Methylorubrum extorquens: one gene and its partner. The protein of the gene in region 1 binds, or shares a complex with, the protein of each later gene. Links are inferred from orthologs where the notes say so. Each region holds a gene or a part of one and is shown on either strand. Other genes may lie near its edges.

Region 1 (4,050 bases):
CCCGTCGTTCGGGGGATCTGTAAACCAACGCATGTTGGCTGGCAGCCGTGCGGCCTGTCAGTTCCAGCGCCTCTGTCAGCGCCCATCAGGCTCTGGCCGAAAGCCGGCCCGGCGTTGCGCGGGCTCATCCTTCAGGAGCCGGTGGAGCGCCCCGGTCGGCGAAGCGGGGCCCGGCAAACCGGGCCCCCGTCACGATTGCGCAACGTGCGCGGGATCCGCGATCCCGCGCCGCGTCTTACTCGCCCGACAGCGCCGCCTTGGTGCGCGACCACCAGCCTGCCCGCTTGGGACGGTTCGGGTCCGGCGGCGTCAGCACCACGGCGACGGGTTCCGGCGCGGGCTCGGCGGAGGCCGGAGCGGGGGCTGCCGCCTCGGTGGCGGCCTCCGCGAGGGCCTCGACCTGGATCGGCTCGACCTCCGGCGCGCGGACGACCGGCGGCTCGGCCGCGGCGCCGTTCTCGGCGGCGAGCGAAACCGTGCTCACGTCGGCCTCGCTGACCGGCTCCTCGGGGCCGACCGGCAGGGTGTTGGAGGCGGTCTCCTCGGGATGCGCTTCAGAATACCCCTCGGATTCCTCCGTGGCCCGCAGTTCGCCGGCCTCGTCCGCCTCGGCGTCCGACTCGGAATCCGAACGGCCGTTGCGCTCGGTCCGGCCGCGGCCGCGGCCGCCCCGGCGCCCGCGGCGACGGCGGCGTCCGTTGGCGTCCTCGCCGTTGGCGTCGGCCGCATCCGATGCGGTCTCGTCCGGTTCGGCCGCGGCGCCGAGAGCCGCCTCGGCGGCCTCCGGCTCGGAATCGGGCGACTCGTCGCCATCCTCCGCGCCGTCCTCGCCGTCGGTCCCGTCCTCGTCCCGCGCGCGGGCCTCGCCCTCACCGGCGGTGCGGCCACCACGGCGACGGCGGCGGCGACGGCGACGGCCACCGCCCTCCTCGGACGCGTCGGCGGCCGGGCGCTCCTCGGAGCCGCCCTCGACTTCCGCTTCGACCTCGGTCTCGACCTCTTCGATCTCCTGGCTTTCGATCGCCTCGTCCTCGAACTCCTCGGCCTCGTAGACCGGCGAGATCGCCACGGCGCGCACGCCCGTCACCGGGCCCTCGTGCTTCACCGCCGGCTCGCCGCGTTCGAGCTGGAAGGCGGAGGTCGCCACGAGCCGGTCGTCGGCGGAGACCGTGATCGTGACCGAGAAGCGCTGCTCGAGATCGAAGAGATGCGCCCGCTTCTGGTTGAGGATGTAGAGCGCCGTCTCGGTGCGGGTGCGCAGCACGACGTTGTGGCTCGCCGACTTGAGCAGCCCCTCCTCGATCGAGCGCAGGATGTGCAGCGCCACCGAGGAGGTCGCCCGCACGAAGCCCGAGCCGCCGCAATGGGCGCAGGGGATCGAGGAGGATTCGAGCACGCCGGTGCGGATGCGCTGGCGGCTCATCTCCAAGAGGCCGAAGGGCGAGATCCGCCCGACCTGGATGCGCGCCCGGTCGTTCTTGAGCGCCTCGTTCAGGCGCTTCTCCACCGCCCGATTGTTGCGCTTCTCCTCCATGTCGATGAAGTCGATCACGACGAGGCCGGCCAGATCGCGCAGGCGGACCTGGCGCGCGACCTCTTCGGCCGCCTCGAGGTTCGTCTTGAGCGCGGTGTCCTCGATGTCGTGTTCGCGGGTGGCGCGGCCGGAGTTCACGTCGATCGAGACCAGCGCCTCGGTCGGGTTGATGACGAGGTAGCCGCCCGAGCGCAGGGCCACGTGGGTCGAGAACATCGCGTCGAGCTGCTGCTCGACGCCGTAGCGGGCGAAGATCGGCGTCGTGTCGCGGTAGGGCTTCACGACCTTCGACTGGTCGGGCATCAGCATCCGCATGAAGTCCTTGGCCTCGCGGTAGGCGTCCTCGCCGGAGACCAGAACCTCGTCGAGATCCTTGTTGTAGAGGTCGCGGATCGCCCGCTTGATCAGCGAGCCCTCCTCGTAGACGAGCGCGGGTGCGGTCGAAGTCAGCGTCAGCTCGCGCACGCTCTCCCACAGGCGCATCAGGTACTCGAAGTCGCGCTTGATCTCGGGCTTGGTGCGCGAGGCGCCGGCCGTGCGCAGGATGATCCCCATCCCCTCCGGCACGTCGAGGTCGGCCACCACGTCCTTGAGGCGCTTGCGGTCGGCGGCCGAGGTGATCTTGCGGGAGATGCCGCCGCCCCGTCCGGTGTTGGGCATCAGCACCGAGTAGCGGCCGGCCAGCGACAGGTAGGTGGTGAGCGCCGCGCCCTTGGTGCCGCGCTCTTCCTTGACGACCTGGACGAGGATGATCTGGCGGCGCTTGATCACCTCCTGGATCTTGTAGTGGCGACGATAGGCGCGCGGACGCTCGGGGAGTTCGGCGAGCGCGTCGCCCGAGCCGCCGACCTGCGCGACGCGCGGCTCGCCGTCCTCGGACTCCTCGTCGTCGTCCTCGTCGTCCGAATCGTCTTCCTCGTCGTCGTCCTCATCCTCGTCGTCGGACTCGTCATCCTCCGAGTCCTCGTCGTCCGAGTCGTCGGTCTCGGCGTCCTCGTCGGAATCCGCCTCGGCTTCCTCGATCTCGGCCTGGGAGAGCGGCGCGCTGGCGGCGACGGGCTGGGGCTCGACCGTCTCTGCCTCGGCGGAATTGGCCTCGGCGGGAGCAGCCGCGGACGAGTCCGCGGTCTCCACGGGCAGGTTCGGCGCCTCGGAGAGCGCGGCGATGTCGGAGGGCTCGACCGCGCCGGCTTCGTCAACAGAGGTCTCGACGCGCGCCTCGTCGGCGGAGGTGCCGGGCTCCAGCGCCGCCTCGGGCAGGCTCGCGGAGGCATCGCCGCCGGCCTCGACGGTTGCGGACGCCGCGTCGCCCTCGCTCCGCTCGTCGGTACGTCCTTCGACGAGAGCGGACCGCACCGCCTCGATCGCCTCCGGCGCGGGCGCGTCGGCGGCCTGGCCCTCACCGGGAATCGCGGCGTCTTCGGAACCCGCCTCGGACCCGGCCTCTTGCGACTTCACCGTGTCGTCGTGGCGCGAACCGCGGGCCTCGGCCCGGCGACCGCGCGAGCGGCGGCCGCGCGGCGGACGGCGCTCCTCGCGCTCGCGGTGCTCCTCCTCCTCGCGCGCCTCGGCCTCGATCAGCGCGAGGCGGTCGGCCATCGGGATCTGGTAGTAGTCGGGGTGGATCTCGTTGAAGGCGAGGAAGCCGTGGCGGTTGCCGCCGTACTCGACGAAGGCCGCCTGGAGCGAGGGCTCCACGCGGGTGACCTTGGCGAGATAGATGTTGCCCCTCAGAGGCCGGCGGTTGGCCGCCTCGAAATCAAATTCCTCGACCCGCGAGCCTTGGACTGTGACGACCCGGGTCTCCTCCGGATGCATCGCATCGATGAGCATCTTGTTGTTGGCCATGACGTGCTTTCGACATGGCGGCCGACGTCGTTCTCCTCACGCTCGCGCCGCTTGGTCCCGGCGGCGCCGCCCCCGGCCTGCGGGCCGGAAGGAGATGGGCGCGTGCCGGCCTCGTCGCCGAGGTCGCGGTGGATGCGGGGAGGGGATTGCCGTCAACCGCCTTGACGCGCCGGGCATCGGCGCGGTGGGGGTTGAACAGGGCCGGGGCGACGGAAGGGGCGAGGCGACGCGAAAACCGCGCGCCTTCGGCACGAGCAGCGGCAACCGATGCTGTGCGTCCTCCCATCCTGATCCGGCCTCGCGAAGATGGTGGGCCGGCGAGCGGCCCGTACAGATTTCATGGGCACGACCGCCCCGGAATGATCGGGAGGCCGCGAATGCCGTGACACCCGCCCGGATGCCGGGAGGCGCCGACTGACGCTGCTGATTCGAGCGAGGTGGGCGCCGACATGCCCCGGGCGCGCCCGGGGGCCGCCGAAGCGCCAACCCGGGAATGGGGTCGGTATCATTACAGAGTGTCGCGGGAGAATTGCAAGGGTTCCGTATGACGGGCCTCGGCACTTCGTCACGGATGCGCCATCGCTGGCGCCTTTCCGTCAACCGACAGCCGCGCCAACTAAGGACATCCCATCCGCCGCCCTCGATCCTGATGGGGCCGCGCAAGCGGC
Region 2 (3,261 bases), 350 kb from region 1 along the record:
TGGTCGAGGAGCGTAGGCGCTTGGCGAGATAGCCGACCTGCGAGCCTGAGCTGTCGACGACGAGGCCGCGCCCGGCCCCGGAACCGGCGACGCTGATCGTATCGAGGGTGACGCCGCCGATCGAGGGGGATGCGGCAAGCGGATGGACCGCCTGAGCGGTCGGCAGGCCGGTGTTGATATCCGTGACTTGCGCCCGCGCCGGATGGATTAAAGCCGCAGCGATGCTTGTACAGGCGACGGAGCCAAGCAGCATCGGCCGCAGCACAGCACGGCCCTTGCGAGCGTTTCTCATAAACTTCCCCCTTATTTTATTAGAATAGACGGGGAAGTCTTGGCCATAATCCGGCTCAGCTTGGCAAAGTTCGAATTATTCCATATTTACTGATTTCATATGGAAAATAAGCAATCGGCACTGTCCTTTTGCGCAAGGCGGCCAAGCTGTGCCGGAGACGTTTTTTTGCGCGGCCGGATCTCGTTCGAGGGGCCCGCGCCATAAGCAAAGAGCGCGGCCCCCGGAGGGACCGCGCTCTTCAAGCGTCCGATATGGCGTGTGGGACGGGGTTACTCGCCCGACGATTCCCGGCGGCGCTCGCCGCGGTCGCGGCGGGGGCCGCGATCGCCACGGTCGCCACGATCACCGCGGTCGCTGCGCTCCTCGCGCTCCGGCTCGCCGCGCTCCGCACGCTCGGCCTTGAGCTTCTCGGTGAGATCCTCGCCGGTCTCCTGATCGACGACCTTCATCGAGAGGCGGATCTTGCCGCGCTCGTCGGCGCCGAGGAACTTCACCTTGACCTTCTGGCCCTCCTTCACGACGTCGCCAACCTTGGCGACGCGCTGGGCGGCGAGCTCAGAGATGTGGACGAGGCCGTCCTTTGCACCGAAGAAGTTCACGAAGGCGCCGAACTCCATGATCTTGACGATCGTGCCGTCGTAGATCGTGCCGGCCTCGGGCTCGGCGACGATGGAGCGGATCCAGTTATAGGCCGCCTTGATCGCCTTGCCGTCGGAGGAGGCGATCTTGACGATGCCGGTGTCCTCGATGTTGATCTTGGCGCCGGTCTTCTCGACGATCTCGCGGATGATCTTGCCGCCGGTGCCGATCACGTCGCGGATCTTGTCGGTGGGGATCTGCATCGTCTCGATGCGCGGCGCGTACTCGCCGAGTTCGGGACGGGCCGCGGTCAGGGCCTTGGACATCTCGCCCAGGATGTGGGCGCGGCCGTCCTTGGCCTGGGCGAGGGCGATCTTCATGATCTCCTCGGTGATGCCGGCGATCTTGATGTCCATCTGGAGGGAGGTGATGCCCTCCTCCGAGCCGGCCACCTTGAAGTCCATGTCGCCGAGGTGATCCTCGTCGCCGAGGATGTCGGAGAGCACCGCGAAGCGCTCACCTTCGAGGATCAGACCCATGGCGATGCCGGCGACCGGACGGCGCAGGGGCACGCCCGCATCCATCAGCGACAGCGAGCCGCCGCAGACGGAGGCCATCGAGGAGGAGCCGTTCGACTCGGTGATCTCGGAGACCACGCGGATCGTGTACGGGAACTCGTGGGCCGGCGGCAGGACGGGCCGGATCGCGCGCCACGCGAGTTTGCCGTGGCCGATCTCGCGGCGGCCCGGGGAGCCCATGCGGCCGGTCTCGCCAACGGAATAGGGAGGGAAGTTGTAGTGGAGCAGGAAGCGCTCCTTGTAGGTCCCCTCCAGCGCGTCGATGAACTGCTCGTCCTCGCCGGTGCCGAGGGTCGCTACGACCAGCGCCTGGGTCTCGCCGCGGGTGAACAGCGACGAGCCGTGGGCGCGGGGCAGCACGCCGACCTCGGAGACGATCGAGCGGACCGTCTTCACGTCACGGCCGTCGATGCGCGAGCCGGTGTCGAGGATGTTCCAGCGGACCACCTTCGACTGGGCCTCCTTGAAGGCGGCCTTGACCTTCTCGGGCGCGAACTTCTGCTCGCCCTCGGCCGGGCAGAGCGCGGCGACCACCTTCGCCTTCACGGCGTCGACGGCGGCGTAGCGCTCCTGCTTGACCGTCTTCTTGTAGGCCTCGCGCAGCTCGGTCTCGGCGACCGAGAGGACGGCGGCCTCGACGTCAGCGTTCTCCGGCGCGGTGAAATCGCGCGGCTCCTTGGCGGCCTTCTCGGCCAGACGGATGATCGCCTCGATCACCGGCTGGAAGTGCTTGTGGCCGAACATCACGGCCCCGAGCATCACGTCCTCGGAGAGCTCCTTGGCCTCGGACTCGACCATCAGCACGGCGTCCTGGGTGCCGGCGACGACGAGGTCGAGGGTCGATTCGGCGACTTCCGTCACCAGCGGGTTCAGCTTGTAGCCGCCGTTGAGGTAGCCGACGCGGGCCGCGCCGATCGGGCCCATGAACGGCACGCCCGACAGGGTGAGGGCGGCGGAGGCCGCGACCATCGCGACGATGTCGGGATCGTTCTCGAGATCGTGGGAGAGGACGGTGACGACGACCTGGGTGTCGTTGCGCCAGCCCTCGACGAAGAGCGGGCGGATCGGGCGGTCGATCAGGCGGGAGACCAGCGTCTCCTTCTCGGAGGGACGGCCTTCGCGCTTGAAGTAGCCGCCGGGGATGCGGCCGGCGGCGTAGGCGCGCTCCTGGTAGTTCACGGTGAGCGGCAGGAAGTCGATGCCGGCCTTGGGCTCCTTGCCCGCGACCACGGTGGCGAGCACGGTGGTCTCGCCGTAGGTGGCGACCACGGAGCCGTCCGCCTGACGGGCGGTCTTGCCGGTCTCGAGGACGAGCTTGCGGTCGCCCCAGATCAGCTCTTCACGTTGTACGTCGAACATATGTCTCTCGCCTTCAAACATGCGGTGGGCTGAGCCCGGCGCCGCCAGAGGCAAGACGGCGAGACGCTTCGTCTTAAGGAAGCGTCTCGCGATCCTGCCCTGGCGCCCTGCGCCTTCAAGCCGCCCGGATCGGACCGGCCGGGCCCCATGCCCGAGCGGTCCTTCTTGGTCTGCCGCGCTCTCTGACGCCGAACAGGCGTCCACTTCGTGCGAAGCGCGGCTTGTGAAAACGCGGCCCCGTGGGGGACCGCGCGAAGGTTCGGCAGGCCTTAGCGGCGGATGCCGAGGCGCTCGATGAGGGTGCGGTAGCGCGCCTCTTCCTTGCGCTTCAGGTAGTCGAGCAGCGAGCGGCGCTGCGAGACCAGCTTCAGGAGGCCGCGGCGGGAGTGGTTGTCCTTGCCGTGGGTCTTGAAGTGGGCGGTCAGGTTGGTGATCCGCTCGGTGAGGATGGCG

Evidence for each region.
Region 2: the proteins of J2W78_RS10680 (region 1) and pnp are in contact, whole or in part, in a cryo-EM structure (PDB 9QH0), measured with the Escherichia coli proteins. The link is inferred for Methylorubrum extorquens from one-to-one orthologs.

What each region holds. Positions count from the first base shown.
Region 1 is NZ_JALJXF010000001.1:2,285,196-2,289,245, reverse strand. The notes cover bases 36-3,777. They hold J2W78_RS10680 (Rne/Rng family ribonuclease), read right to left. Parts: upstream 3,383-3,777; coding sequence 236-3,382; downstream 36-235. UniProt on the Escherichia coli protein: Endoribonuclease that plays a central role in RNA processing and decay. Required for the maturation of 5S and 16S rRNAs and the majority of tRNAs. Also involved in the degradation of most mRNAs.
Region 2 is NZ_JALJXF010000001.1:1,936,112-1,939,372, reverse strand. Bases 186-3,138 are described here. They hold pnp (polyribonucleotide nucleotidyltransferase), read right to left. Parts: upstream 2,809-3,138; coding sequence 562-2,808; downstream 186-561. Other genes in these bases: rpsO (30S ribosomal protein S15), read right to left, coding at 3,078-3,138; J2W78_RS09155 (TonB-dependent receptor), read right to left, coding at 186-292. In the rest of the region: more of J2W78_RS09155, read right to left, coding at 1-185; more of rpsO, read right to left, coding at 3,139-3,261. UniProt on the Escherichia coli protein: Involved in mRNA degradation. Catalyzes the phosphorolysis of single-stranded polyribonucleotides processively in the 3'- to 5'-direction. Also involved, along with RNase II, in tRNA processing.